Regions from separate parts of the Streptomyces sp. NPDC003034 genome, predicted to be linked through region 2. Evidence: riboswitches for the same ligand, from Rfam matches in the RefSeq annotation. Region 2 holds a riboswitch; each other region holds the start of a gene.
The links. Region 2 has a riboswitch for cyclic di-AMP ahead of ACWDX7_RS23595 (transglycosylase family protein). Riboswitches for the same ligand answer to the same signal wherever they lie in the genome.

Region 1: it holds a riboswitch for cyclic di-AMP, as region 2 does, so the genes downstream of both, ACWDX7_RS17270 (M23 family metallopeptidase) here and ACWDX7_RS23595 (transglycosylase family protein) in region 2, are expected to answer to the same signal.
Region 3: it holds a riboswitch for cyclic di-AMP, as region 2 does, so the genes downstream of both, ACWDX7_RS10720 (peptidoglycan DD-metalloendopeptidase family protein) here and ACWDX7_RS23595 (transglycosylase family protein) in region 2, are expected to answer to the same signal.

Annotation. Positions count from the first base shown of each region.
Region 1 covers NZ_JBSFTS010000015.1:112,317-122,149, reverse strand. The annotation lists gene ACWDX7_RS17300 (thymidine kinase) at 1-334, opposite strand, end outside; gene ACWDX7_RS17295 (alkaline phosphatase family protein) at 423-1,625, opposite strand; gene ACWDX7_RS17290 (DUF5998 family protein) at 1,625-2,221, opposite strand; gene ACWDX7_RS17285 (GNAT family N-acetyltransferase) at 2,292-5,237, opposite strand; gene ACWDX7_RS17280 (HPr family phosphocarrier protein) at 5,457-5,738, shown strand; gene ACWDX7_RS17275 (GntR family transcriptional regulator) at 6,261-6,938, opposite strand; gene ACWDX7_RS17270 (M23 family metallopeptidase) at 7,145-7,936, opposite strand; cyclic di-AMP (ydaO/yuaA leader) riboswitch at 7,949-8,108, opposite strand; gene ACWDX7_RS17265 (M16 family metallopeptidase) at 8,302-9,669, opposite strand; gene ACWDX7_RS17260 (M16 family metallopeptidase) at 9,690-9,833, opposite strand, start outside.
Region 2 covers NZ_JBSFTS010000027.1:4,241-14,073, forward strand. The annotation lists gene ACWDX7_RS23575 (Ppx/GppA phosphatase family protein) at 1-247, opposite strand, end outside; gene ACWDX7_RS23580 (DUF501 domain-containing protein) at 244-780, opposite strand; gene ACWDX7_RS23585 (FtsB family cell division protein) at 932-1,420, opposite strand; gene eno (phosphopyruvate hydratase) at 1,547-2,839, opposite strand; gene ACWDX7_RS23595 (transglycosylase family protein) at 3,128-3,847, opposite strand; cyclic di-AMP (ydaO/yuaA leader) riboswitch at 3,851-4,024, opposite strand; gene ACWDX7_RS23600 (transglycosylase family protein) at 4,301-5,389, opposite strand; gene ACWDX7_RS23605 (cytochrome P450 family protein) at 5,482-6,711, opposite strand; partial or broken gene ACWDX7_RS23610 (response regulator) at 7,030-7,557, opposite strand; gene ACWDX7_RS23615 (hypothetical protein) at 7,455-7,682, opposite strand; gene ACWDX7_RS23620 (DUF4190 domain-containing protein) at 7,899-8,315, shown strand; gene ACWDX7_RS23625 (nucleoside triphosphate pyrophosphohydrolase) at 8,407-9,501, opposite strand; gene ACWDX7_RS23630 (SurA N-terminal domain-containing protein) at 9,530-9,833, opposite strand, start outside.
Region 3 covers NZ_JBSFTS010000007.1:61,840-71,672, forward strand. The annotation lists gene shc (squalene--hopene cyclase) at 1-1,093, shown strand, start outside; gene ACWDX7_RS10700 (phosphorylase family protein) at 1,093-1,770, shown strand; gene hpnH (adenosyl-hopene transferase HpnH) at 1,776-2,807, shown strand; gene ACWDX7_RS10710 (aspartate aminotransferase family protein) at 2,804-4,279, shown strand; gene ACWDX7_RS10715 (tyrosine-protein phosphatase) at 4,389-5,207, opposite strand; cyclic di-AMP (ydaO/yuaA leader) riboswitch at 5,530-5,704, shown strand; gene ACWDX7_RS10720 (peptidoglycan DD-metalloendopeptidase family protein) at 5,707-6,735, shown strand; gene ACWDX7_RS10725 (SGNH/GDSL hydrolase family protein) at 6,898-7,683, shown strand; gene ACWDX7_RS10730 (MBL fold metallo-hydrolase) at 7,779-8,978, shown strand; gene ACWDX7_RS10735 (ATP-binding protein) at 9,488-9,833, shown strand, end outside.

The DNA.
Region 1 (9,833 bases), on a different contig from region 2:
CGAAGACGTCCAGGCCGAGGTCGTCCACGATGCGCGCGAGCTGGTCGATCTGCTGCGGGGCGAGGAACTGCGCCTCGTCGACGATCACGTAGTCCGCCTTCCCGCCCTTGGAGAGCTGGGCGACCAGGTACGCGTACAGGTCCATGCCCTCCGGCGCCTCCACCGCCTCCGTCACCAACCCGAGGCGCGAGGACAGCTTCCCCTCACCCGCCCGGTCGTCACGGGTGAAGATCACGCCCTGAAGTCCCCGCGCATCGCGGTTGTGGGCGATCTGGAGCGCCAGAGTGCTCTTTCCGCAGTCCATCGTTCCGGAGAAGAACACCAGCTCGGGCATGGGAAGTACGAGACCTTTCGGGTCGTGGGCAGCGGCGGGCGCCCGGTCTGGAGGCCGGTTGCGGGGTCAGGAGTGGTTCAGGAGTGGTTCAGGAATGGATTTCGAGCAGCGGGACGAGCTGCTCCGCCGCCGTCATGGAGCCGTGCATTCCGACCAGCGCCGACTCGTTGGGCTCATTGCGGGAGGCGGTGATCGCGACATCGGCCTGAGCCGCCGCGACCACGTCGCCGATGCGCCCCAGCACGCGCTCGTCGCACTCCCCCGGCGGCCCGAACCAGCCCAGTTCCAGGGCCTCTTCGCGGCTCGCGATCCAGAACCGGTCGCCCAGCACCTCGCGCCACACGGTCAGGACGTCGTTCTGCGCCCCCGGCACCGCGTACACGTGCCGGGCCCGGCCCTCGCCGCCCAGCAGGGCCACGCCCGCGCCCAGCTCCCAGTCCTCGTCGTAGTCGATCCGCGCCTCCTCCTCGAAGGGGATGTCGACCATGCCGTGGTCCGCGGTCACGTACAGGGCGGTGCGCGGCGGCAGCTGCTCGGCGAGCCGCTGGACGAGCCGGTCCACGTACATCAGTTGGCCGCGCCAGGCGTCCGAGTCGACGCCGTGGCGGTGGCCGGCGCCGTCGAGCTCGCTGTAGTACGTGTAGACGAGGGCGCGGTCACCGGCCGCGAGGCGCTCGGCGGCCAGGTCCATGCGCTCCTCGCCGGTCATCCGGCCGAGGAAGCTGCCGCCGCTCAGCGCGACCTTGGTGAGCGGGGTGGTCTGGAAGGCGGGCGAGGACACCTGGGCGGTCGCCACCCCGGCCTTGTCGGCCAGCTGGAAGACCGTCGGGTACGGCTGCCAGGGCTTCGGCTCGGTCCACGGGTACCAGCGGAGCTGGTTCATGAGGTCACCGGTGGCGGGGTTGCGCACGGCGTAGCCGGGCAGGCCGTGGCGGGCGGGCGGCAGGCCGGTGCCGACGGAGGCGAGCGAGGTGGCCGTGGTCGCCGGGAAGCCGGAGGTGAGCGGGCGGCCGGTGCCGCCGCGCGAGCTGCCGAGGAGGGAGGTCAGGTACGGGGCCTCTGCCGGGTGGGCCTTGATCTGCTCCCAGCCCATGCCGTCGACCAGGAACACGCAGTTCCGGTCGGCCGGGGTGAGCTCCGGGATGGCCGCGCTGAAACCCGGTACGCCCTGACCGGCCGCGAGCGTGGGCAGCAGGTCGGCGAGGGAGCCGCTGCCGTACTGCGGGACGGGGGCGCCGTCCAGGTCCAGCAGCTCCGGCTCCTGCCAGTCCTGCGCCGTCGAGTACACCATCAGCGGGCGGGAGAGGAGGTCGCCGCCGTCGCTTCGGAGAGCGCCTGCGCGAAGAGGAGGGTCTGGCGCACCGCCTCCGGGCCGTCGCCCGCCTCGCTGACGCGCAGGCTGAGGTCGTCGGCGGTGGAGTTGCCGGTGTAGCCGTGGTCGGAGTCGCAGTTCGGGTCGCCGCAGGCGGCGGGCTCCAGGTCGATCCGGGAGACCGCGCCCCAGCCGATGGTCAGGACGACCTCGCGGGGCAGGGTGCCGGGGGTGTAGGACTCCGGGTTGGCTACGACGCGGCTCAGCACCACCGAGGAGATGCTGGAGAGCTTGACCGACTCGGTGGACGTGGTCGCGTACGGGGAGGGGGAGCCCGCGTCGGCGGCCTGCTCGTCGGTGTGGCTGACGATGAAGCGGTTGCCGGTCAGGACCAGCACGGTGACGTGGCGGCGCACCTCGTTGGAGTCGAAGGTCGTCTCCTGGTGGACCAGGTACGACGAAATGGGCTCGCCGCCCACCGCGGCCTCCACCGCCTCGGCCACGAGGGCCGGGTAGTAGCCGCTGCGCTCGATCGCCGTGCGCAGCCCCTGGGTCGTCGTACCGGATTTCGCCATGAGGTCCATCCTAAGGCCCGCACGGCGCACCCCGGCCGCTCTGTACCCGGTCAGTCAGGTCAGTGGCCGCTCAGTAGCTCGGGAGCGTCCGCGGCCCGAGATCGCCGCGGGCGGGCGGGTGGGCGACGCGGACGGTGGCACTGAGGACGGAGAGGCCCTCGGCGGCGACCACGACGGGCTCCAGGCAGACCCCGATGACCTCGGGATGGTCGTCCACGAGACGGGACAGGCGCAGGAGGAGTTCCTCCAGCGCGCCGGTGTCGACGGGGTCGCTGCCGCGCCAGCCGAAGAGGAGGGGAGCGGTCCGGATGGACCGGATGAGCCCCGCGGCGTCGCGGTCGGTGGCCGGGACGAGGCGGTGGGCGGTGTCGCCGAGCAGTTCCGAGGCGACTCCGGCGAGCCCGAAGGACAGGACGGCGCCGGCCGCCGGGTCGATCACGGACCGCACGACGGTGTCCACGCCGCGGGGCACCATGGCCTGGACCACGGGGAGCAGTTCCGCCGGTTTGCCCAGCGTCTCGGTCATCTCGTCGTACGAGCGCCTCAGCTCGGACTCGCTCGTCAGATCGAGCCGTACGCCGCCCAGGTCCGCGCGGTGGCGCAGGTGCGGGGCGGTGGTCTTGAGGACGACGGGATACCCCAGGGCCCGGGCGGCGCGGGCCGCCGCGTCGGGCGTGAGGGCGGACAGGGTGGGCAGCACCCGGATCCCGTACCGCCCCAGCAGCGTATGGGCGTCGAAGTCGCCCAGGGTGACCGCGGCTCCCTCCTCGACGGAGGCGAGCAGCCGGGCCAGCTGCGCGGCGGCCCCCGCCTCGTCGATGTCCTCGTACTCGGGTACGTGCCCGGCCTCGGCGTTGGCCTGCCGCCACTGGCCGTAACGCACCGCCTCCGCGACGGCCTTGACCGCCCGCTCGGCGGCGGGATAGGCGGGGATGCGGGCGGCTGCGGGGGTGGCGGAGGATCCGGGCGGCGCGGCGGTTCCCGTACCGGTGGGCGGCGGTTGCGAGGGCGCGCCCGCCTGCGGCGGCCGGGGAGCGCGGCCGGGGGCGGCCGAGGCGCGGGGTGCGGGGCCGGGACCCGCGGCTACGGGCGCGCCCGCCACTCCGGCGAGGCTGCCCGCTCCGGCGGCGACCGCCGTTTCGGGCGCGACCGCCGTTTCGGGCGGCCGGTGGCGGGCGGGGGCGGGGCCGCGCGCGGCGGACAGGGCCTCCGCCAGCTCGCCGAGCTCCACGTGGACCACGGCCACCGGCTTGCCGGGGCGCTCCTCGACCGCGTCGCGCAGGGCCTCGGCCAGGTCGTCGGCCAGCGCCTGCTCCCCGACCCACGGGATGGCGGTAACGATGACCGCGTCGTTGCCGTCCGAGGCCAGGGCGGCGGCCAGGGCGTCCCGGAAGTCTGCGGGCGAGGCCGCCGTCGTCAGGTCCAGCGGCGGCAGCGGGCGCAGCCCCTGCGTCAGGCAGGCGTCGTAGCTCAGGACCCCGAGGGATTCGGAGTTGCCGAGGATGGCGATCCGGGGTCCGGCGGGCAGCGGCTGCGAGGCCAGCAGGAGGCCGACGTCCGCCAGCTCCGTCACCGTGTCGACCCGGATCACGCCGGCCTGGCGCAGCAGCTCGGAGACGGTGGCGTCGGACAGCCGGGTGTCCGGGACGACGTGCCCGGCCGGGGTGTGGCGGCCGCCGCGGGCGACGACCACCGGCTTCGCGGCCGCGGTCCGGCGGGCGAGGCGGGTGAACTTCCGCGGGTTGCCCAGGGTCTCCAGGTACATCAGGGCGACGTCCGTCGCCTCGTCCTCGTACCAGTACTGGAGGATGTCGTTGCCGGAGACGTCGGCCCGGTTGCCCGCCGAGACGAAGGAGGACAGCCCCTCCCCGCGGCGCAGGAGCGCGGAGAGCAGGGCGATCCCGATGGCCCCGGACTGGGTGAAGAGGCCGATCCGGCCGTGCAAGGGCATGGGGGCGGGCGTCAGCGAGGCGTTGAGCTCGACCTCCGGGGAGGTGTTGATCACCCCGTACGCGTTCGGTCCGATCAGGCGCATGCCGTACGAGCGCACCTGGCGCACCAGTTCGCGCTGGCGGGCGAGCCCGGCCGGGCCGCTCTCCCCGTATCCGGCGGACAGCACCACGAGCCCCTGCACCGCGTGCTCACCGCAGGCCGCCACCGCCTCCGGGACCCGGTCCGCCGGAACCGCGATGACCGCGAGGTCGACCGGGGCGTCGATGGCGCCGAGCGTGCGGTAGGCCCGTACGCCGTCCAGGAGATCGGCCGTGACCGCCTCGTTGACGGCGTAGAGGTGGCCGCGGAAGCCGCTGTCCCGCAGGTTGCGCAGGGCGGCGGCGCCCACGCCCGCGCCGGAGCGGCTGACTCCGATCACGGCCACCGAGCCGGGGGCGAGCAGCCGCTGCACCGAGCGGGCCTCGGCGCGCTGCTCACGGGCGCGCTGGACGGCGAGGGACTCGGCCGTCGGTTCGAGGTCGAGGGTGAGGCGCACGGAGCCGTCTTCGAAGCTGCGCTTCTGCTGGTAGCCGGCGTCCGTGAACACCTTGATCATTTTGTTGTTCGCGGGGAGCACCTCGGCGGCGAACCGCCGGATGCCGCGCTCCCTGGCCACCGCGCCGATGTGTTCGAGGAGGGTGGAGGCCACCCCGCGGCCCTGGTGGGCGTCCTGGACGAGGAAGGCGACCTCGGCCTCGTCGGCGGGGGCGGAGGCGGGCCGGCCGTCGGCGCCGATCCGGTCGTAGCGGACGGTCCCGATGAACTCCCCGCCGATGGTGGCGGCGAGGCCGACCCGGTCCACGTAGTCGTGGTGCGTGAAGCGGTGCACGTCGCGGTCGGAGAGCCGGGGGTAGGGGGCGAAGAAGCGGTAGTACTTCGACTCGTCGGAGACCTGCTCGTAGAAGCTGACCAGCCGCCCCGCGTCCTGCGCGGTGATGGGCCGGATCCGGGCGGTGCCGCCGTCGCGCAGGACGACGTCCGCCTCCCAGTGGGCCGGGTACGAAGGGTCCGACTCGGTGGTCATGGGGCCCACCTTAAGGCCGGGACGGGCCGGGCGGCCCTGGCGCGGCGCATCCTGCGAGCCGACGTGAATCAGTGCAAGCTGGGGAAGGCCGAAGGCGGGAGATCCGGGCGGCGGGACGGAAGATCCGGGCAGCTGGACGGTCCGAGCATTCCGGTCCGAGCATTCCGGGTGTCGTGAGAGACTGGTCTAGACAACGTTAAGAACCTGAAGGGCATCACCATGGCAGAGCGCCGCGTCAACGTCGGTTGGGCCGAGGGCCTGCACGCTCGTCCCGCCTCGATCTTCGTCCGTGCGACGACCGCTTCGGGCGTCCCGGTGACCATCGCGAAGTCCGGAGGCGACCCCGTCAACGCCGCTTCCATGCTGGCGGTTCTGGGCCTGGGCGCCCAGGGCGGCGAGGAGATCGTCCTCGCGTCCGAGGCCGAGGGCGCGGAGGCCGCGCTGGACCGCCTCGCGAAGCTCGTCGCCGAGGGCCTTGAGGAGCTCCCGGAGACCGTCTGACCCTTCGGGTTCGAGTCACGCGGTGAAGCCGCGGTCCCCGCTGTCCGGCGACCGCGGCTTCGCTGTGTGGTGGGTCGGGCGGGAGCCGGCGGCGCGGGCGGGGAGCGGGGTGGGCCGGCGGGCCGGCCCGAGTCGGGGGCCGGCGCCCGTGACGGCAGCCGGAGGCGATGCACGGCCTCACCGAATCCGCCCGGCTCAGGTCGGCTTGGATCGGCTCAGCTCGGCTCGAATCGGCCCGGCCCGGCCCGGCCCGGCGAAGACTCGCATGGCGCCGAATCCAGCGCCGCCCGAATCAGCAATGCCCTCATCCAGCCGCGCCCGAAGTCCAGCCGCGCCCGAAGTCCAGCCGCGCCCGAAGTCCAGCCGCGCCCGAATTCAGCTCCGCCGGAATTCGTACACCTTGACCGCCCGGGCCGATCATCCGGCCCCCGACCGCCGATAAACGTTCCTGGGCGGTCAGCGAATTCACACCACCCGCAATTCTGGCAGCCACAGCCGACACCCATGTGTATACGGGCTCTGTTAATGCCGGCCGCTCGACATGTTTACGGCAGGTTGCGAAGTCCTCACCGCGGTCCGCAGCCGCGGCCGGTGCGCTCCGGTCGCCCGGTCGGCGTGGAGGGCTGTCAGGGCCCGCGCCCTCTCGGCGTCCCCGCGCGCGACCGCGTCCACGATCGCCCCGTGCTCCGCCCAGGACTCCACCGGCCGGAGCGGCGCCTCCTCCGCGTACATCCACGCGACCTTGTGCCGCATCTGCGTGAGCAGCGCTATCAGTCCGGGGCTGCCGGAAGCCTGTGCGAGCGTCTCGTGGAACCAGCTGCCCAGCGCCCGCAAATCCTCGCCCTGGCCGCGCCTGGCCCGCTCCTGGCCCAGCCTGACCAGTCCGCGCAGCACCTTGAGGTGGGCCTCGGTGCGCCGCCCGGCGGCTCTGGCCGCCGCCAGCGGCTCCACCAGCATCCGCAGCTCCAGGAGGTCGGCGGCCTCCTGCTCGGTCGGCTCCGCCACGCAGGCGCCCGCATGGCGCCGCGTGGTCACGAACCCCTCCGACTCCAGGGTGCGCAGCGCCTCGCGGACGGGGACGCGGGAGACGCCGTACCTGCGGGCGAGCACCTCCTCGGTCAGCCGGCTGCCCGGCTCGAAGACCCCGGAGACGATGTCGTCGCGAATTGCCGTGCATACCGCATGCGCAGGAATACGCAAGACCGGACCTCCGCCTATTTCCGACTGCATCGTCAACGAACGCGCGTGAACGAACGCGCGTGCGCGTACCGCGACTCTATTGCAACACACGATTATTTCCGAGAGCGGTCGGAAATCCGTAAGTTTTGCGGAACGCGAAGACCCCGGCTCGGCGAGCCGGGGTCTTCGGTGAAGGGAGAGGGAGCGACGGTGCGCTGCCGTACGCGTCAGAGGCTGACGCCGTGCGAGCGCAGGTAGGCGACCGGGTCGATGTCCGAGCCGTAGTCGGCGCCGGTGCGGGCCTCGAAGTGCAGGTGGGGACCGCTGGAGTTGCCCGTGGAGCCGGCCAGGCCGATCTGCTGGCCCGGGGCGACCTGCTGGCCGACGGAGACGTTCAGCGCGGACAGGTGCCCGTACTGGGTGTAGGTGCCGTCGTTGTGCTTGATGACGACGTTGTTGCCGTAGGCGCCGCCCCAGCCGGCCTCGACGACGGTACCGATGCCCACCGCGCGGATCGAGGTGCCCGTCGAGGCGTGGAAGTCGATGCCGGTGTGGCTGCCGGAGGACCACATGCCGCCACCGGCGCCGTACTGGGTGCTCACGTACGAGCCCGCGACCGGGGAGACGAAGGTGTTGAGGCGCTTGCGCTCGGCCTCGCGGGCGGCGCGCTCGGCGGCCTCGCGCTCGGCCTTCGCCTTGGCCTCGGCCAGGCGCTTGGCTTCGGCGGCCCGCTGCTTGGCATCGGCCTCGGCCTGCGCCCGCGCGGCGGTGGCCTCGGCGGCCCGCTCCTGGGACTCGGCCTGGTTCTTGATGTCACCCGCGAGGTCCTCGGCCACGACGACGGCGTTGAGGCCGGTGTCCTGGACGGAGTTGTCGATGTCCGCCGCGAACGCCGGGCCCGCGAGGGAGCCGACGACACCAGTGGTGGCGAGGGCGGCGACACCGGCGTAGCCGGCGGTCTTACGGCTCAGACGACTGGAACCGCGGTGCTTACCGGCGGCACGACTGCCAAACGCCATGAAGGGGCTGATCCTTTCCTTCCCTCTCGCCTACCGGGTTAGCTGACGGGTTCGGAGCAGGAAGGTCTCCTACGGGCCTCCTCTTGCGAGGCGGCTCGATTCACCCCAGGGACTGATGTGGGTCCCCGGCTCCCCAGGCTCGCGCCTGACGGGGACTCGGCGATGCTGTCCGCTGCCGCGGGTGCGGCGGGTACGACTGACGAACAGCACGGCCGACGCTAGGCGGATCATCAGTCAATCGCCAAACAGACGCGCCTTTTTGTTGCGTACGCCACATCACATAAAAGCAACCTCACCACTTAACGGACAAAGGGACCCCTGGCGGACAAGCCGCCAGAGGCCCCTTCGGAACCGTCGACAGGGCGTCAGTTGGTGACGACGCTCACGTCCCCGATCCCCAGCGCGCGCACCGGTTCCTCGATGACCGCCGCGTCGCCCACCAGGATCGTGACCAGCCGGTCCACCGGGAAGGCGCTCACGACCGCCGAAGTGGCCTCCACCGTTCCGGTTTCGGCGAGGCGCGCGTACAACTGCGCCTGGTAGTCGTCCGGGAGCTCCTGCTCGACCTGGTCGGCGAGAGTGCCGGCGACAGAGGCCGCCGTCTCGAACTTCAGCGGGGCCACGCCCACCAAGTTCTGCACCGCCACGTCCCGTTCGGCATCGGTCAGACCGCCCTCCGCGAGGGTGCGCAGCACCTTCCAGAGGTCCTCCAGCGCGGGACCCGTGTTGGGGGTGTCCACCGAGCCGCTGATGGCGAGCATCGAGGCGCCCTTGCCGTCGGCGGTGGAGCGCAGCACCTGGCCGAAGGCGCGCACTCCGTAGGTGTACCCCTTCTCCTCGCGCAGCACCTTGTCCAGCCGGGAGGTCAGGGTGCCGCCCAGGCAGTACGTGCCGAGCACCTGGGCCGCCCAGACCCGGTCGTGCCGGTCCGGCCCGATCCGGCCGATCAGCAGCTGCGTCTGGACGGCGCCGGGCCGGTCCACGATGACCACGCGGCCGGTGTCGTCGGCGGTCACCGGCGGCACCGGGAGGGGCTCGGCGGCATCACCCGTCCAGGCCCCCAGCGTGTCCGCCAGCACGGCGTCGAGGTCGATGCCGGTCAGGTCGCCGACGACCACCGCGGTGGCGGCGGCGGGGCGTACGTGGGCCTCGTAGAAGCCGCGTACGGCCGCGGAGTCGATCCGCGCGACCGTCTCCTCGGTGCCCTGCCGCGGGCGGGACATCCGCAGGGACGCCGGGAAGAGCTCCTTGGAGAGCTGCTTGGCGGCGCGGCGCTGCGGGTTGGCCAGCTCGTGCGGGATCTCGTCGAGCCGGTTGCGCACCAGCCGGTCGACCTCGGCGTCGGAGAAGGCGGGCGCGCGCAGTGCGTCGGCGAGCAGGCCGAGCGCCTTGGGCAGGCGGGATGCCGGGACCTCCAGGGAGACCCGCAGGCCGGGGTGGTCGGCGTGCGCGTCGAGGGTGGCGCCGCAGCGCTCCAGCTCGGCGGCGAACTCCTCGGCGGAGTGCTTGTCCGTGCCCTCCGACAGGGCCCGGGCCATGATGGTCGCCACCCCGTCGAGGCCCTCGGGCTCGGCGTCCAGCGGGGCGGCGAGATTGATCTCGACCGCCACCACCTGCTGGCCCGGGCGGTGGCAGCGCAGCAGGGTCAGGCCGTTGGACAGCACCGAGCGCTCCGGGGCCGGGAAGGCCCACGGCTGCGGCTCGCCGGCCTGCGGCTGCGGGTGGAAGGTCATCGTGACGGCTGCGGTGTCGCTCACTGCTCCGCCCCCTCGTTCTCGTTCTCGTCGGACTCAGCGGACTCGCCGGACGCGCCGGCGCCGGCGCCGGCGGCGGGCAGCGGCTCGTACACGAGCACCGCGCGGTTGTCCGGGCGCAGCCGGGCGGCGGCCACGGCCTG
Region 2 (9,833 bases):
AGGTCGCCACGAAGCGCACGCGCTCGGCGCCGTGCTCCTTGATGACGGCGGCGTACTCACGGCAGGCGGCGAAGGTGCGCTCCAGCGCCTCGGGGGCGAGGCGGCCGGTCTTGTCCACCCCCTGGCCGAGGCGGACGACGGTCATCCGCCGGTCCAGCTCGATCAGCTCGCCCGTCCGCGGCAAGCAGTCGGCGATGAGGAGGCGGATGGAGTTCGTACCGCAGTCGATGGCCGCGACCCTGGTCACTCGGCCTCCTCGCGCTCGGCGCACGGGGTGACGCAGGGGCCCTTGGCCCACCATTCCGGAAGCATCGCCAGCGCCTCGTCGCCGAACGGGTTCACACCCGGACCGGCGGCCAGCGAGTGGCCGACCAGCACGTGCAGGCACTTCACCCGGTCCGGCATGCCGCCGGCGCTCGGGAAGCCCTGGAGCACCTCGATGGCGTCCCGGCGCCGGATGTAGTCCTCGTGCGCGGCCTGGTAGGCGGCGGCGAGCTCCGGGTCCTCGGCGAGCCGGGCCTGCATCTCCTTCATCACGCCGTTGGCCTCCAGCGTGCCGATCGCGGAGGCCGCGCGCGGGCACGTCAGGTAGTACAGCGTGGGGAAGGGCGTGCCGTCGGGGAGCCGGGGGGCGGTCTCCACCACGTCCGGCTGGCCGCAGGGGCAGCGGTGCGCGATGGCGCGCAGTCCGCGCGGCGGGCGGCCGAGCTGCTGCTCGAACGCCGCGATGTCCGCGTCGGTCGGCTCGGTCCGGTCGGTCTGGGGCGGGGGCGTCTGCATGCCTGGAGGGGGTCTCTTCGTTCGCGGTTCTATGACGGATGGGTCTGGTTCGGGTGATCGGTCTCGTCGGCGGATGGTCTGGCGGACGGACGGATCTGATGCGGCGGTCGGGTCGGTCTGCAGGTGGGTCCGGTCGGCGGGTGGGTCGGGTTCAGTCGCCGGGGCGGTCGGCCTTGTCGACGCCGTCCCAGACGTTCGAGTACCAGGGCCGGTCGGAGCCGGCCTGGCCCCCGCGGTGGCGTTCCGCCGCCTCGGCCCCGGGGTCGGTCATGATGTAGCCGATCTCTCCGGGGCGCAGGAAGTGCAGGTGCTTGCGCGCCTGCTGCTCCGCGTAGGCATCGTCCTGCCAGCGGGCCTTCTCGTCCCGGAGCCGTTCGAGGCGGTCCTTCGCCGCGGCGGCGGCCCGCTGCTGCTCCGCGATCTCCGAGCGCTGGGAGACGTACTGGCGCATCGGATACGCCAGGGCGACGACCAGGGTACAGAGGACCAGCACGAGCAGGGCGGCCCGGCCGGTCAGCCGGCTGCGGCGGACCTGGCGGCGCGACTGCGAGCGGTAGACGTGGGCGGCGGTCCGCTCGCCGAGCTGCTTGAGCCTGGTCGCGGTGGAGAAGGTGGAGAACCGATCCCGGTTCCCGGCCATTGATCCCGCCTCCCCTGTGTACGCACTACGCAATACGTCCCCGCACACGGTACGGGACCGAGTGCGGGGACGTACGGAGGCCAGGCGCAGCCGGCAGGCCGAGCTCCCGGCCCTGGCCTTCGCCGATCAGTTCGCGGGGCGGAACCGGGGGAAGGCGGAGCGGCCGGCGTACACGGCGGCGTCGTCGAGGATCTCCTCGATGCGCAGCAGCTGGTTGTACTTGGCGACGCGGTCGGAGCGGGCCGGGGCGCCGGTCTTGATCTGACCGCAGTTCACCGCGACGGCGAGGTCGGCGATGGTGACGTCCTCGGTCTCGCCGGAGCGGTGCGACATCATGCACTTGAAGCCGTTGCGCTGGGCCATCTCGACGGCGTCCAGGGTCTCGGTCAGCGAACCGATCTGGTTCACCTTCACGAGCAGGGCGTTCGCGGAGCCCTCTTCGATACCGCGGGCCAGCCGCTCGGGGTTGGTGACGAAGAGGTCGTCGCCGACGATCTGGACCTTGGCGCCCAGGCGGTCGGTGATGTTCTTCCAGCCGGCCCAGTCGTCCTCGTACAGCGGGTCCTCGATGGAGACCAGCGGGTACGCGGAGACGAGCTCCTCGTAGTAGTCGGTCATCTCGGCGGCCGAGCGGGACTGGCCCTCGAACTGGTACTTGCCGTCCTTGTAGAACTCGGACGCGGCGACGTCGAGCGCGAGCGCGATGTCGCGGCCCGGGGTGTAGCCGGCCTCCTTGATGGCCTCGATGATGAGGTCCAGGGCGGCGCGGTTGGACTCCAGGTTCGGGGCGAAGCCGCCTTCGTCGCCCAAGCCGGTGGAGAGGCCCTTGGTCTTCAGCACCTTCTTGAGGGTGTGGTAGACCTCGGCACCCCAGCGCAGGGCCTCGGAGAAGGACTCCGCGCCGATCGGGGCGATCATGAACTCCTGGATGTCCACGTTGGAGTCGGCGTGCGACCCGCCGTTGAGGATGTTCATCATCGGAACGGGCAGCAGGTGCGCGTTCGGACCGCCGAGGTAGCGGAAGAGCGGCAGGTCCGAAGCCTCGGACGCGGCGTGCGCGACGGCGAGGGAGACGCCGAGGATGGCGTTGGCGCCGAGAGAGCCCTTGTTCTCGGTGCCGTCCAGGTCGAACATGGCCTGGTCGATCAGCCGCTGCTCGGTGGCGTCGTAGCCGACCAGCTCCGGGCCGATCTGCTCGATGACGGCGAGGACGGCCTTCTCGACACCCTTGCCCATGTAACGGTCGGGGTCACCGTCACGGAGTTCGATGGCCTCGAATGCACCGGTGGAGGCGCCGGACGGAACGGCAGCACGGCCGGTGCTGCCATCGTCGAGGCCCACCTCGACCTCGACCGTGGGGTTGCCTCGGGAGTCCAGGATTTCCCGGGCTACGACGACGTCGATGGACGGCACGAGCATCTCCTTCTGGGATGTGACGCTGGGTGTGCGGTGGCATCAGGCCATGGGACGGCCTTGCCGACTAGAGCCTAACCGGCCCGCGGCGATCAGCCCGCCGACCGCCCGGGTCCTGGGACGAAAAAGGGCACGAATACCCTTCTTCCAGGACATAGAGCTCGCGGTCCGTGCGGCTCTGCCCGGCGAACGCCACCGCCCGGCGCGTGGGGGGAGACGCGCCGGGCGGCGGGATTCTGCGTGGGCGGATGCACCACAGCGGCTAGGGCCGCGGCGGTGCTATGGCCGCGGTGTTCAGCTGAGCTTCAGCTTCTGACCCGGGAAGATCAGGTCGGCGTCCGAGACGATGTCCTTGTTCAGCTCGAAGAGCTTCTCCCAGCCGCCGTTGACGCCGTTGGCCTCGGCGATGGTGCCCAGGGTGTCGCCGGACTTGACCTCGTACGAGCCGTTGCCGGTCTTCGGGGCCTCCGTCTTCGGCTTGGCCGGGGCCGGGGCCGTCGAGCGCTCGGAGCGGGTGGTCGGGGCCTCGGAGCGCTTGGTCTCCTTCTTCGGCGCGGCCTTCTGCTCGGCCTTCTGCTCGGTCTTCTTCGGCGCGGCCTTGGGCTTGGCCGGGGCCTCGGCAGCGCCGCCGCCGGCATACGAGGAGTTCGACAGGCCGACGCCGCAGTGCGGCCAGGCGCCCTTGCCCTGGCCCTTGAGGACCTTCTCGGCGACGGCTATCTGCTGGGCCTTCGAGGCCTGGTTGGCCTGCGCGGCGTAGGACTTGCCGCCGTACGCGGCCCACGTGGAGGACGAGAACTGCAGGCCGCCGTAGTAGCCGTTGCCCGTGTTGATGGCCCAGTTGCCACCGGACTCGCACTGCGCGACGCGGTCCCACTCGGAGGCCGTGGCGGCGCTCGCGGTACCCGCGGTCATCAGGGGCGCCGCGACGGCGACGCCGGCGACACCGGCGAGCGTGACGATGCGGGCGGCCTTGGAGGCGCGGCGGTGCTTGCCCTTGCCAGAAAGCAGCATGGAGTTTCTCCTCACCGACGCCTACGAGGTGAGCTGTCGGGTTCGGGCGGATGAGTTGCCCGGCCGCGCGGCCTAGCGCGCGACTTAACCCCTAGCCGGTGGCGTGACCGTCTCTCGAACGGCCGCTCCCGGCGCCTACCTTGGTTCCCCCGCTCCTGCCTTCGGCGCTTGACGCGACGACTGTTCCCTCCGTCCGCCGGCAGGATTCGGCGATGCGGTCGAAGGAGCCCGCGGTGGCGGGCGATTCAGAAGGTAGCCAGGTCCCTCCCCGATGTTCAACGCGCGACATCGGGGAGAAACCACCCCTACTTGCGCCCTTCGCAAGGGTGTTTGCGCAGGTGAGGACCGGGTTTGCGGGAGCTCCGGGGCATGACACGCCAGTTGACCGGAAGAGACACATGTCTCACTTGCCGAAAACGGGCAATCGGACCTTTACGTGCGCCCGAAGTGCCCCTATTCCGCGGTTAGATCCAGATTCTGGCCGGGCTTGATCAAGTTGGCGTCTCCGCCGATGACCTGCTCATTGACCGAGTAGAGCGCGTTCCAGCCGCCCTCCAGTCCGTTGGCGTCCGCGATGGTCGCCAGAGTGTCGCCCGACTTGACCGTGTACGTGGGGGCCGACGCGGGATCAGACGCGAGGGGCAGCTCGACGGCGGGCGTACCTCGGTGCTTGCCGCCGGACCCGTCCGCGACGGGCGCCGGAGCGGTGGGCGCGGTCGGCGTGGGGGCGGCCGAGGCGTCCGGGGAGGGCTGGGCGGTGGGGGCGCCCGGGTCCGCCGGGGCGGTGGGGGCGCCGGGGGCCACCGGGGCGGTGGTCGGGTCGCCGGGCAGCACGGGCGGCGCCGGAGTCGCGGTGGGGTCCCCGGGGAGTACGGGGAGCACCGGAGCGGTCGTCGGGTCGCCGGGCAGCACGGGCGGCGCCGGAGCCGTGGTCGGGTCGTCCGGCGGCGGCATGACGGGCAGTCCGATGGACGGCGCGAGCGGGCCCTCGGGGGTCCCGTACGAGGGGCTCTCGGACGGACTGGGCGCGGCCGGGGTGGGGGCCCCGAAGTCCCGGGCGGGGGCGCCGGTGCCGGCGGAGGGCACGGCCTGGTCCGGGCGGGACGGGCTCGGGGCGATGGCACTGGTACCGCCGGGCAGGCCGGGGTCCACGGCGGCGGCGGGGCCCTGCTGGGTCAGCCCGGCGGACGCCGCGCACAGCGGCCACGCCTGCGGCCCCTGCGAGGCCAGCACCCGTTCGGCTACGGCGATCTGCTGGGAGCGGCTGGCCAGGTCGGGCCGCTCGGCGAAGTCGAGACCGCCGGCGCTGCGCCACTGCTCCTGGGTGAACTGGAGCCCGCCGTACGCGCCGCTGCCGAAGTTGGCGCTCCACGTACCCCCGCTCTCGCACTCGGCGACCTTGTCCCACGTGGAGGTGTCGGCGGCGGTGGCACTGGTGGCGGCGAGCAGTGGCAGGGCCAGCGCGGAGCCAGTGACTCCGGCTGTTACCACCAGCGCGGGGACCTGGCGGGGGCGTCTGTGGCGGCCGTTCCCGGAACGCATGAGGCTGTACCTTTCGCATAACGGCGGGGTAACGGCAGAACCTAGCGGCCTTCGAACGATTGTCACAAGTTCCGACAGGAACTGACTCGGAGTCAGTCGTTCCGCCTAGACCCATAAGGGGTGAAGCGGACGGGCAGCGTGCGCAGACCGCGCATGATGAGCCCGCCGCGCCAGCGCAGTTCGGACGGATCCACGGCCAGCTCCAGGTCCGGAAGGCGGGTCAGCAGCGTCGCGAGCGCGGTCTGCCCCTCCAGCCGGGCCAGCGGTGCGCCGAGGCAGTAGTGGATGCCGTGGCCGTAGCCGAGGTGCTGGTTGTCGGCGCGCGAGAGGTCGAGGGTGTCGGGGTCGGCGAACCGCTCGGGGTCCCGGTCTGCGGCGGCCAGGACCACCAGGACCGGCTCGCCGACCGCGATGTCCTGGCCCGCGAGGGTGAGCGGCTCGGTGGCGTACCGCCAGGTGGCCAGCTCCACGGGGCCGTCGTACCGCAGGAGTTCCTCGACGCCGGTGGCCAGCAGGTGGCTCTCGCCCGCCGCCAGGGAGCGTTGGAGCCGTCGGCGCTGGTCGGGATGACAAAAGAGGGCATAGAGCCCGTTACCCACCAGATTGACCGTGGTTTCAAAACCCGCGAAGAGGAGGATGAAGGCCATCGCGGTGGCCTCGCCCTCGGTCAGGTGGTCCCCGTGGTCGCTCGCCCGGATCAGGTCCGAGATCAGGTCATTGCCCAGATCGTCCCGTTTGCGGTGGATGAGCTCCCCCAGGTAGGTGCGCATCCGCTTCACCGAGCGCGCCACCCCGCCGCGCGGTCCGCCGCCGTGGCGGATCATCATGCCCGCCCAGTCCCGGAAGTCGTCCTGGTCCTCGCGCGGTACGCCGAGCATCTCGCAGATGGCGTAGATGGGGAGCGGGAAGGCGAAATCGTGGATGAGGTCCGCCTCCCCCTTCGCCTCGAACCGGTCGATGAGGTGGTCGGTGAGCTCTTGCACGCGCGGGGTGAACTCGGCGACACGGCGCGGAGTGAACGCCTTCGACACCAGCCGCCGCAGCCGGGTGTGGTCCGGCGGGTCGATGTTGAGCAGATGCGTCATCAGCTCGGCCTTGCGCTCCCCGGGGATCCCGGTCTTGCCCTTGGCGTGCGCCGACTCGGCGTGGTGGGCCGGATTCTTGCTGAGCCGCTGGTCGGCGAGGGCCTGGCGGGCATCGGCGTACCGGGTGACCAGCCACGCCTCGACCCCGCTGGGGAGCTTGGTGCGGTGCACGGGGGAGTTCTCGCGCAGCCAGGCGTAGGCCGGGTAGGGATCGGTCGCGAACTGCCAGTCGAACAGGGTCGGGCCCTGGGCGCCGGGCGTGGCGCCCGGAGGGTCGGCCGGGGGGTCGGCGGGGGTCGCCGGGGGTTCGGCCGGGGTCGCCGGGGGTTCGGCCGGGGTGGCCGGGGGTTCGGCCGGGGTGGCCGGGGGTTCGGCCGGGGTGGCGGCTGAGGCATCGGCCGGGGGGTCGGCGGGGGTCGCGGGGGTCTGCTCGTGCACCTGACGACCGTATCCCGATCTCAGAGGGCCGCCCCCTATGCGTGGTTCGTCGTGGATATCCGGAGATCTGCCTTCCCTTGACGGACAAGTCCGGTGTTCCCGCCTTCGGTTTTGTGCTCAGGCGGTCAGCCCCGCCCGGTGGGCCAGCAGGGCTGCCCGTACCCGGGTCGCCGATCCGGTCTTCTCCAGGATCGCGCCCACATGGGTCTTGACGGTGCCGATGCCGATGCCGAGCCGTTCGGCGATGTCGTGGTTGGACAGCCCCTGCCCGAGCATCGCCAGTACTCCCGGTCGCGGGCCGTGAGGCGGTCGAGCCCGTTGCCTTCCTCGGAAACGGGAGCTTGCGCCGCCGAGCCGTCCCCCCCGCAGCATGCGTGCGACCACCGCCCCGGTCACTCCCGGGGAGAGGGCCGCGTCCCCCGAGGCGGCGGCCCGTACCGCGCTGATCAGTTCCTGCGGCCCCTCGTCCTTGAGCAGAAAGCCGGTCGCCCCCTCCCGCAGGGTGCGCGGGACGTTCTCCTCGTCCCCGAAGGTCGTCAGCATCACCACCCGCGGCGCGGGGTCGAGGGCCAGCAGCGGGCCGATCGCGGCCAGTCCGTCACCCCCGGGCATCCGGATGCCGAGCAGTACGACATCGGGCCGCCGGTGTCCCTGCCCGGCGGCCCCAGGGCGCCCAGGGCCTGCCGCAGCTCCCGCATGGCGACCCCGGTGGTGAGCCGTACGAGCACCGCCTCCTCGCGCAGCTCGGGCGCCGACCGGTCCAGCGCCATTTCGAGCCCGCCTGACGGGACCGGGTCGGGCAGGGCGCCTGCCGCTCCGGGCGCTGCGCCTGCGGCCCGCCCAGGCTCAACGCCAGGGGCGGCAGGATCCGACCGCACGGGCGGGCGTGCAGGCGGGTTTGCGACCACGAGCCAGTGGTAGACGGGCTGAACACCCTTGCCAAACCGGGGTGTTGTCCGCCCGCAGCTCCATGAAGGGATCGTCCCATGTCCGACCCGCATCACTCCTCCGACGCTGCCGGCACCAGCGCTTACCCCGCCGCCTCTTCCCCGCACGGCACGAAGCGCAACGGTCTGGCCGTAGCCGCACTGATCACTGGCATCGCGTCGCTGCTGCTGCTGTGGCTCTGGTTCGTAGGCATCCCCCTGGCCCTGGTGGCCATAGGGCTTGGTATCGCTGCCCTGCGCAGAGCCCGCGGCGGTGCCGGAGGTCGCGGTATGGCCATCGCCGGACTCGTCCTGGGCGCCGTGACCGTGGTCATCGCCGGCATCATGGTGGCCATCGGAGTGTCCGTACTCAACTCCGATGAGGGCAAGGACCTGCGCGCCTGCCTCGACAAGGCCCAGACCCAGCAAGAGCAGCAGGCGTGCTCGAACCGCTTCAACGAGGACGTCAACGACTGACGCGGCCCCTCCGGCAGGTGTCCCGGGCCCGCGAGATCACCTTCCCGCGGGCCCTGCGGTCCTCTTCACGCGGTAACCCGCCCACAGGCGCCTACGCCCCTGCCGCGCCGACGCCCTCCGCCGCCCGGATCGCGTCCCGGTAGACGCGGGCCGCGGCGCGCAGTGCGGTCTCGGGGTCCACGCCCTGCGCCTCGGCGCGCGCCGCCAGCTCCAGCAGCTCGTACCCGATGCCCTCGCCGCGCGGCAGTTCCACGGGCAGGCCGCCCGCACGGACCCGGCCGGCGAGCTTGGCCGCGAGCGCGAGGCCGGGCTGGCCCAGCGGGATCCCGTCGGTGACCGACGCGCGCTGCTTCTCGACCGCCTTGGTGCGCTGCCAGTGCTCGTGGACGTCCTGCGGGGTGTGGGCCTCGGCGTCGCCGAAGACGTGCGGATGGCGGCGGATCAGCTTCTCCACCAGGGTCCCGGCCACGTCGTCGATGGAGAAGGCCCCATCGGCCGCGTCGGCGTCGGCATCCTCGTCCGCGTCCTCGGTGTCCTCGGTCTCCTCGGCTTCACCGCCGCCCTCCTCCGCGATCCGGGCGTGGAAGACCACCTGGAGCAGGACGTCGCCGAGCTCCTCGCGCAGCTCCTCCCGGTCCCCGGCCTCGATGGCCTCGACCAGCTCGTACGCCTCCTCGATCGCGTACTTGGCCAGGCCCCGATGGGTCTGGGCGGAGGTCCAGGGGCATTCGCGCCGGACCCGGTCCATGACCTGGACCAGGTCGAGCAGGCGCGCGCCCGGCAGATCGTACGATCCGGGCAGCAGTTCCAGGTCGGGCATGGAGACCCGCCCGGAGCCGGCGAGGCGCGCCAGCCCGTCGGTGAGCCGCTGGTCTCCCTCACCGCCCGGGAGCACCACGACGGTGCGCCCGCCCGCGCAGGCCTCGACGAGCGCGTGCGCGTCCGGGGTCTCGTAGGCGACCTCGATGCCCGCCTCGCGCAGGTACGGCAGCTGCGGGTGGCCGGGGTCGGCGCACAGCACCCGGTCCGCGGCGTGCAGGACCTGCCACGCCGGCCAGGACAGCACGCCGGGGGCGACCCGGTGGCTGGTGGTCAGCAGGACGATGCGGCCCGTGGGCTCGGCGGATACGGGCTCGGCGGGCGCGGGCTCGGCCGGGGCGGGCTCGGCGGATGCGTGGTCGGTCACCCTCCGAACCTACCTCCGCGGCTACGCGTCAGGCTCCGGCGGGGGCCTGCTCGGGACGGGTCTTCTGGGTGATCCAGGGGGTGTGCCCCTCGCCGAGCTGGAGCTGCTGGGCGTCCCAGGCGCCGTAGCGCGGGTTGACCTGGATGCGCAGTGCCTTCGCGGCGGCCTCGGCGGGCTCGGTGAGCTTCCCGCTGCCGTACTTGGTGTTCAGCTTGGTGAGCAGGACCCGGTCCCGCAGGAAGCGGTCGGCCTGGCCGGGGGCGGTGGCGGCCTTCTGCAGCAGCAGCGCCTCGAACTGCTCCGCTCCCCCGTTGTCCTCGACGTACGCCTTG
Region 3 (9,833 bases), on a different contig from region 2:
GCTGGAGTCCCTGGACCGGTTCACGGTGTGGCGCGAGGACGGCGCCCGGATGGTCGAAGCCTGCCAGTCCCCGGTCTGGGACACCTGCCTGGCCGCGATCGCCCTGGTGGACGCGGGCGTGCGGCCCGACCATCCGGCCCTGGTCAAGGCCGCCGACTGGATGCTGGGCGAGGAGATCGCCCGCAGCGGGGACTGGGCGGTGCGCCGGCCCGGACTCGCGCCGGGCGGCTGGGCGTTCGAGTTCCACAACGACACCTACCCCGACATCGACGATACGGCCGAGGTGGTCCTCGCACTGCGCCGGATCAGGCACCCCGACCCGGCGAGGGTCGAGGCGGCCATCGCCCGCGGGGTGTCCTGGAACCTGGGCATGCAGTCGAAGAACGGCGCCTGGGCCGCCTTCGACGCCGACAACACCAGCCCCTTCCCGAACAAGCTGCCCTTCTGCGACTTCGGGGAGGTCATCGACCCGCCCTCGGCCGACGTCACCGCCCACGTGGTGGAGATGCTCGCCTTCGAGGGCCGGGCCACCGACCCGCGGACCCGGCGCGGCATCGACTGGCTGCTGGCCGAACAGGAGCCGGACGGCGGCTGGTTCGGTCGCTGGGGCACCAACTACGTGTACGGGACCGGGTCGGTGGTCCCGGCGCTCGCCGCCGCCGGCATCGCCACGACGCATCCCGCGATCCGGCGGGCCGTGCGCTGGCTGGAATCCGTACAGAACGAGGACGGGGGATGGGGCGAGGACCAGCGCTCCTACCAGGACCGGTCCTGGGCCGGGAAGGGCGCCTCCACCGCATCGCAGACGGCGTGGGCCCTGATGGCCCTGCTGTCGGCCGGAGAGCGGGAGGGCAGGGCCGTCGAGCGGGGCATCCGCTACCTGGTGCAGACCCAGAGGGCGGACGGCTCCTGGGACGAGCGGTACTTCACCGGTACCGGCTTCCCCTGGGACTTCTCCATCAACTACCACCTGTACCGGCAGGTGTTCCCGCTCACGGCGCTCGGCCGTTACCTGTACGGAGAGCCCCCCGGCTCCGCGCGGGCCCTTCCCGCGGAGGCCCTTGTTGCGGGGGCCCTCCACGGGGAGGCCTGATGGCCGCCCCCCGCCGGGGGGACGGCTCCGGGAGCGCCGCCCCGCTGCTGATCGCCTGCGCCCTGCGCATCGAGCGGCTCGCGCTGCGCGGCGCGGGCCGCGCCGGCGCGGGCGAAGCGCCGCATGCCGTCCTGCGTACCGGCATGGGCCCGCGCGCGGCCCAGCGGGCCGTCGCCCGGGCCCTGGACCGGCCCGAGCTGAGCGGGGCCGCGGTCCTCGCGACCGGATTCTGCGCCGGGCTGGTCCCCGGCATGCACCCCGGCGACCTGGTCGTCGCCGAGGAGACCCGCGACCCGCACGCCACCGTCACCTGCACGGGTACGGCCCTGCTCGCCGGAGCGCTGGCCCGGGCCCTTCCGGGCCGGACCGTGCACACCGGGGCACTGACCGGATCCGACCACGTCGTCCGCGGCCAGGAGCGCGCGCACCTGCGCGCCACCGGTGCCATCGCGGTCGACATGGAGTCGGCGGCCACGCTGTGGACCGCGACCCTCGGCGGCCACGACCCGGACGGACGCCGCCCCGTCGCCGCCGTCCGGGTGATCGTGGACGCTCCGGAGCACGAGCTCGTCCGCATCGGCACGGTCCGCGGTGGAATATCGGCCTTCCGTGTACTGCGTGCCGTACTGCCCGCGTTTTATGAATGGCACCGTTCTTCGCTGCTCCCCAGGAGGTGAGCCAGATGGCCATGCCGCTGCGCCAGACCGTCAGGGTCGGGACCTATCTTCTCGAACAGAAGCTCCGCAAGCGTGAGAAGTTCCCGCTGATCGTCGAGCTCGAACCGCTCTACGCCTGCAACCTGGCCTGCGAAGGGTGCGGGAAGATCCAGCACCCCGCCGGGGTGCTCAAGCAGCGCATGCCGGTCGCCCAAGCCGTCGGCGCCGTACTGGAATCCGGTGCGCCCATGGTGTCCATCGCAGGCGGCGAGCCCTTGATGCACCCGCAGATCGACGAGATCGTGCGGCAGTTGGTGGCGAAGCGGAAGTATGTCTTCCTTTGCACCAACGCAATGCTGCTGCGCAAGAAGATCGAGAAATTCACCCCGTCCCGCTATTTCGCCTTCGCCGTGCACATCGACGGGCTGCGCGAGCGGCACGACGAGTCGGTGGCCAAGGAGGGCGTCTTCGACGAGGCCGTAGCGGCCATCAAGGAGGCGAAGCGGCGCGGTTTCCGGGTGACGACCAACTCCACCTTCTTCAACACGGACACCCCGCAGACGATCATCGAGGTGCTGAACTACCTCAACGACGACCTCCAGGTGGACGAGATGATGATCTCACCCGCCTACGCCTACGAGAAAGCCCCCGACCAGGAGCACTTCCTGGGCGTCGAGCAGACCCGCGACCTCTTCAAGAAGGCCTTCGCGGGCGGCAACCGGAGGCGCTGGCGGCTCAACCACTCGCCGCTCTTCCTCGACTTCCTGGAAGGAAAGGCGGATTTCCCCTGCACCGCCTGGGCCATTCCGAATTACTCCCTCTTCGGCTGGCAGCGGCCCTGCTATCTGATGAGCGACGGCTACGTGCCGACGTACCGGGAACTGATCGAGGACACCGACTGGAGCAAGTACGGCCGCGGGAAGGACCCGCGCTGCGCCAATTGCATGGCGCACTGCGGCTACGAACCCACCGCCGTCCTCGCCACCATGGGCTCGCTCAAGGAATCCCTGCGCGCCGCCCGGGAGACGGTGGGTGGCAACCGGGGCACGTCGGCATGACGGCGCCGACGGAAGGGGCCAGGGCCTCGGCGCGGAGCGGGAAAGGCGAGGGCGGGGAAGGTGAGGGCGGGGAAGGCGAGGGCGGCCGGGGCGGCGGTTTCGACCTCGGCGCCCTGCTGGCGGCGCGCGGCAGGGAGCGGTACGAGCTGCACGCCCGCCACCTCAACCACCAGCTGCCCCGGATGCTGCACACCATCGGCTTCGACAAGGTCTACGTCCGGGCCGAGGGAGCGCACTTCTGGGACGCCCAGGGCCACGACTACCTCGACATGCTGGCCGGCTTCGGGGTCATGGGCCTGGGGCGCCACCACCCGGTGGTCCGCCGGGCCCTGCACGACGTCCTGGACGCCCAGCTCGCCGACCTCACCCGCTTCGACTGCCAGCCCCTGCCCGGACTGCTGGCCGAGAAGCTGCTCTCGTACAGCCCGCATCTGGACCGGGTCTTCTTCGGCAACAGCGGTACGGAGGCGGTGGAGACGGCCCTGAAGTTCGCCCGCTACGCCACCGGGCGAACCAGGATCCTCTACTGCGACCACGCCTTCCACGGGCTGACCACCGGCTCCCTCTCGGTGAACGGGGAGAGCGGCTTCCGGAACGGCTTCGACCCGCTGCTCCCCGACACGAGGATCGAGCTGGGCGACCTGGCCGCCCTGGAGCGGGAGCTGCGGCGGGGGGACGTGGCGGCCTTCATCGTCGAGCCGATCCAGGGCAAGGGCGTACTCGAAGCCCCGCCCGGGTTCCTCCTCGCCGCGCAGGAACTGCTGCACCGGCACAAGGCGCTGCTGATCGTGGACGAGGTACAGACCGGCCTGGGACGGACCGGTGACTTCTACGCGTACCAGCACGAGCCGGGCGTGGAGCCGGACCTGGTGTGCGTGGCCAAGGCGCTGTCGGGCGGATACGTACCGGTCGGCGCGACCCTGGGCAGGGACTGGATCTTCAAGAAGGTCTACTCGTCCATGGACCGCGTGCTCGTGCACTCGGCGAGCTTCGGGTCCAACGCCCAGGCGATGGCGGCCGGCCTGGCGGTGCTGTCCGTGATGGAGGACGAGGAGGTCGTGGCCAACGCGCGGGCGATGGGCGACCTGCTGCGCGGACGCCTCGCGGCGCTGGTGGACGGGTACGAGCTGCTGCACGAGGTGCGGGGGCGCGGGCTGATGATCGGCATCGAATTCGGCCGGCCGTCCTCGCTTGCGCTGCGCGGCCGGTGGGCCATGCTGCAGGCGGCCCGCAAGGGGCTGTTCGCGCAGATGGTCGTGGTGCCGCTGCTCCAGAAGCACCGCATCCTCACCCAGGTCTCCGGCGACCACCTCGAAGTGATCAAGCTCATTCCGCCGCTGGTGCTGGACGAGCGGGACGTCGACCGGTTCGTCGGCGCCTTCCGGTCGGTCATGGACGAGGCGCACGGCGGCGGCGCTCTGATGTGGGAGTTCGGCAGAACACTGGTGAAGCAGGCCGTCGGCAACGGCTGACGGCCTGCCCCGGCGCCCCCTGATCCGGCGCCCCCCTGCTCCGGCGCCCTCCGCTCCCTGGTTGTGGGCGCTGGACCGCCGGGGGAGGGGGCGAGCGTCGGGGGCGGGGTCAGTCGAGCAGTTGCTCGCGGAGCCGGCCGAGGGTGTCGGGCGTGAGCCCGAGACCCTCGGCCAGGTAGCGCTCGACCCCGCCCCAGTGCCCGTCGATGGTGTCGAAGGCCGCGGTCAGGTATTCGGCGCGGGCGTCGAAGAGCGGCGCGAGCAGTTCCATGACCTCGGGGGAGCGCGCCTCGGCAGCCGGGCCGCTGTGGCGCAGCACGTAACGGCGGTGCGGGGCGTTCGACTCCAGGTAGTCCGCCACGATCGCCTCGCGCTCCACACCGAGCGCCAGCAGGGTGACGGCGATCGACAGGCCTGCCCGGTCCTTGCCCGCCGCGCAGTGCATCAGGGCGGGGACGCCGTCCTCGGCGAGGGAGTGCACGACCCGGCTGTGTTCGGCGGTGCGGTGCCTGATGATCCCGCGGTAGGAGTCCGCCATGCGGGCCGCGCCCTTGCCCTCGCCGAGCACGGCGCGCAGCCGGTCCAGGTCGCTGTCGCTGACCATCTTCCAGAACTCGCGCCCGTCGGCCGGGTCGGACAGCGGGATGTTCACATTCCGTACGCCGGGCAGTTCGACGTCCGGGCCCTCCAGGGCGTGGTCGGCCTCGTTGCGGAAGTCGAAGACGGTGCGCAGCCCGAGCGCTGACAGGAACTCTGCGTCGGTTTCGGTGGCATGCGCCAGATGTCCGCTTCGGAAGAGTCGCCCCCTTCTGACCCTCCGTCCGTCCGAGGTCGGCAGTCCGCCCACGTCACGGAAGTTGCGCACCCCGGTCAGCGCGGGCTCCGGCTCCGGCCGCGCCAGTGAGGCCGGGGGTATCTGCTGGGTCACGGGAACTCCTCCGCGTAGTCCTGGGGTGTCCGAATTACACTACTTGGCCACTACTTAGCCATAACTCGCCGTTCTCAAAAGGGACATCGGGTCGCCCCCGTGAGCCAGATCATACGGTGACCGTGAGTGCCTGATCGCGGAAAGCGAATCGCCTAGCGGGGGCGGTTGTTGGCGGGCCGGAATGGACGGAGGGTGACCGTAATTCCGCCGATCCCTCATCCCTGTGATTCCGTCAGCAAATTCATGGCTTGTTCCCCGCGCCCGGACTCGATTACCTTCGCGATCGATCCCGGGTGGACCGCCAAATCCTGCCGCCGCCCGGAAACCGCACCCGACTACTCACGCGCGGCAGGAGCGGGGGAACCAGGTAAGCCGCCGTTCCGGCTCTTTGAACCGGGACGGCTCGGGGTGAAGCCGTACATGTGCCCCATGTGTACGGCCGGACATCTCCAGTCCGAACCCGACAGCTCACCTCGCAGGCGCCGGAGAGGAATTCGCCATGCCTGCAAAGGGCAAGCACCGCCGTCCCAAGTCCGGTTCGATATCCCGCGGTTTCGCCGTCGCCGGCACCGGTGGCGCGGCGCTCGCGCTGCCGCTGATGGGCGCCACTGGCGCCCAGGCGGCCGGTGCGCCGACCGTCTCGGCCGCCTCCGCCTCCACCGTGCAGGCGCCGCAGGTCCAGCTGATCCAGCAGGCTCCCGTGGCGCCGCAGGCGACGCCCACCGCCGCCGCGCAGGCCGCCCCGACCCAGTACACGGTGGTCCCGGGCGACTACCTCTCCAAGATCGCGGCGGAGCGCCGGCTGGAGGGCGGCTGGCAGCAGCTGTACGCCGACAACCGGGAGGCCGTCGGAGCCGACCCCTCGCTGATCCACCCGGGCCTGAAGCTGACGCTCGGCGGGAAGGCGGCGGCCGCGGCCCCGGCCAAGCCGGCCCAGGCAGCCCCCAAGGTCCAGCCGGCCCCGAAGGCCCCGGCGGAGAAGCCGGCCCAGAAGCGGGCCGAGAAGCCCGCCGAGAAGCCCGTCCAGAAGCAGGCCGAGAAGCCGGCGCAGTCCACCGCCCGGTCCTCGGCGGGAACCTCCGCCTCCGGCCAGACCTCTTCCGGTTCCAGCACCCCCACCGCCTCCGGTTTCGTCGCCCCGGTCAGCGGCGGCATCTCCACGCAGTACCGGGCCAGCGGAAGCATGTGGTCCTCCGGTTACCACACCGGCGTGGACTTCATGGCGAGCTCCGGCACCACCGTCAAGGCCATCGGCGCGGGCACCGTCGTCTCCGCCGGATGGGCCGGCTCGTACGGCAACGAGGTCATCATCCGGCACGCCGACGGCAAGTACTCCCAGTACGCCCACATGTCCGCGCTCTCCGTCTCCGTCGGCCAGAGCGTCACCGGCGGCCAGCGCATCGGCCTCGTCGGCTCCACCGGCAACTCGACCGGCCCGCACCTCCACTTCGAGATCCGCACCGGCCCGTCCTACGGCTCCGACATCAGCCCGGTGAGCTACCTCCGCTCGAAGGGCGTCAGCATCTGACGGCACCCGCGGCCGCAGTACGAACGGCGTCAGGCCGGGGCCTGAGGGGGGGCCCGGCCTGACGTGTACTTATTCCTTACCCGTCGGGTGGTATAGATCACGGCCCGTCAACCCCTGCTTACGTTGGCGTAAGTCGCCCGCGGGGGTGAAGGATGTCGTTCCGTGGCAGCGACGACGACGAAACTCAAGACCATCGGCTCGTACGCGGCGATCGGGGACAGCTTTACCGAGGGCGTGGGGGACCCGGGGCCCGGGGATTCGCTTCTCGGCTGGGCGGACCGGCTTGCCGTGCTCCTGGCCGACCAGCGGGACGAGCACGACTTCCGGTACGCGAACCTGGCCGTGCGCGGACGGCTCCTCGACCAGATCGTGGCCGAACAGGTTCCCCGGGCGAAGGCGCTCGCGCCGGACCTGGTGACCTTCTGCGCGGGGGGCAACGACATCATCCGGCCCGGCAGCGACCCGGACGACGTGGCGCAGCGGTTCGAGGCGGCCGTCGCCGACCTCACCGGGGCCGTGGGCATGGTCATGATCACGACCGGCTTCGACACCCGCGGTGTGCCGGTCCTGCGGCACCTGCGGGGCAAGGTGGCCACGTACAGCGCGCACGTCCGCGCCATCGCCGACCGCTACGGCTGCCCGGTGCTCGACCTCTGGTCGCTGAGGTCCGTACAGGACCGGCGGGCCTGGGACGCCGACCGGCTGCACCTCTCGCCCGAAGGGCACACCCGGGTCGCGCTGCGCGCCGCGCAGGTGCTCGGCCTGCAGGTCCCCACCGACCCCGACCAGCCGTGGCCGCCGCAGCGGCCGCGCGGCTCGGTCGACGTGACCCGGGACAACATCCAGTGGGCGCGCGAGCACCTGGTGCCGTGGATCGGCCGGCGGCTGCGCGGGGAGTCCTCCGGGGACCACGTCGAGGCGAAGCGGCCCGACCTGCTGCCGCTCTAGGGCGGGGGCGCCGCCGCGGAATCCTTCGGGGACGGTGTGCGTTGGGATGGTCGTAGACCGACGACCGTCCTGACCCCATCGTCCCAGGAGGCGCCTTGACCGGCTCCCGTCCCTTGCGTCCACGGCTGCGCGCCCTGCGGACCGAAGCCTTCGGCGCCGACCCGACCGGTGCCCGGATGGAGCGCATCCGCCGCTCGCCGAACTTCGCCGACGGCGCCTTCCAGAATCCGGTCGGGGCCCGGACCAGGCCCTCGGGCTCGACGGCGGAGTTCGCGAAGATCTACTTCGACAAGGAGCAGAGGCTGCGCAGGAGTCCGGCCGCGCCGATCCCGGTGTACCCGACGACCCTGGCCGAGCTGGCGAAGCCGCCGGCCGGCGGACTGCGCCTGACCTGGATGGGCCACTCCACCGTGCTCGCGGAGATCGACGGGCGCCGCGTGCTGTTCGACCCGGTGTGGGGCGAGCGGTGCTCCCCCTTCCCCTTCGCCGGACCCAGGCGGCTGCATCCGGTGCCCGTGCCCCTGGCCTCGCTGGGCCCGGTGGACGTCGTCGTCATCTCGCACGACCACTACGACCACCTCGACCTGCCGACGATCAAGGCCCTGGCCGGTACGGACACGGTCTTCGCCGTCCCGCTGGGCGTCGGCGCGCACCTGGAGCGCTGGGGCGTCGCCGCCGACCGGCTGCGCGAGCTGGACTGGGATGAGAGCACGAAGGTCGCGGGCCTCTCGCTCACGGCCACCCCGGCCCGGCACTTCTGCGGGCGCGGTCTGCGCAATCAGCAGCACACCCTCTGGGCCTCCTGGGTCGTCGCCGGGGACGAGCACCGGATCTACCACAGCGGTGACACCGGCTACTTCCCCGGCTTCAAGAAGATCGGCGCGGAGCACGGACCCTTCGACGCCACGATGATCCAGATCGGGGCGTACTCGAAGTACTGGCCCGACATCCACATGACCCCCGAGGAGGGCATGCGCGCCCACCTCGACCTCCAGGGCGGCGTCCCCCACGGCACGATGCTGCCCATCCACTGGGGCACCTTCAACCTGGCGCCCCACCCGTGGGACGAGCCGGGCGAGGGCACGCTGGCCGCGGCCGAGGCGGCGGGTGCGGCGGTCGCGCTGCCGGTGCCCGGGCAGCCCTTCGAGCCCGGCGCCGCCGCAGTGCCGGCCTCCCCGTGGTGGCGCCCGTTCGCGGCGGCCGGCTCCCCGGCGCCCGCGGCGGTCTCCCGCCCCGCCGGGACCGGCCGGGCCAAGACCGCGGCGCGCGAGGAGCCCGAAGCGGTCGGTTCCTAGGTCCTGGGCGGCCCTGGGCGGCCCTGGGCGTTGGTTCGCGGGGCGTGTCCGCTCAATAGGTCCCCTCGGTGGTTCCGCTCAGCGCCCCGGTGCGCGGAGGGCGCTGTCCGTCGCCGCCCGGCGGCACGGGCCGATGGCCCTCCGCCGGGGCGGTGCGGCCGTCGGCGCCGGTACGGGTGGCCCGCGCGGCCGTGGGGCCCGTACGGGGTACCTGCCCGGCCGCGGGGGCCCGTACGGGGGGATCGCCCGGCCGCGGGGGCAGTTACGGGGGATCGCCGGCGCGCCGGGTCCGCGCCGGGGCCCGGCGGTGGCGGACACGCGCCGGGGCGTGCGCGCTCCCGGCGCATTCGGGCTGCCGTACGAGCGCTCCGTCGGGAGCGGGAAGCACTCCGGCGAACTTCCCCAACTGCCCGTCCACGGCGTGAGCGTGAGGTCTAGCGTGGGTATCCGGTGATCAACACCGGCTCCGGGAACCACTGGGAGCCGGGCCCCACGTACCGAGGACGCCGATGTCCGGACTCCGCGCCGCCCGCCACGCCCCGTCGAGAAACGCCGTCACCGGTCCCAGCCGGCAGATACGCCCCCAACTGCTGCGCGCCGCGGTGCTGCCCACCCTCGCCGCCGGGCTCAGCGGGGCCGCCGCGGTGATCTTCACCCTGCAGCTCGGCGGGGGAGCGGACGAGCGCGACGCCCGGCTGTGGCCGGTGCTCGCCGGCTGCGCCTTCCTCGTCGTCGGCGCGCTCGCCGCCGCCCTGCTCGGAGCGCAGCGCGCGGCCAAGGCCGTCCGGGACCGGTGCGAAGCGCTGCGCCGCTCCAGCGCGCGCGGCCGCCAGGAGCTGCGGGCCGCCGCCGACC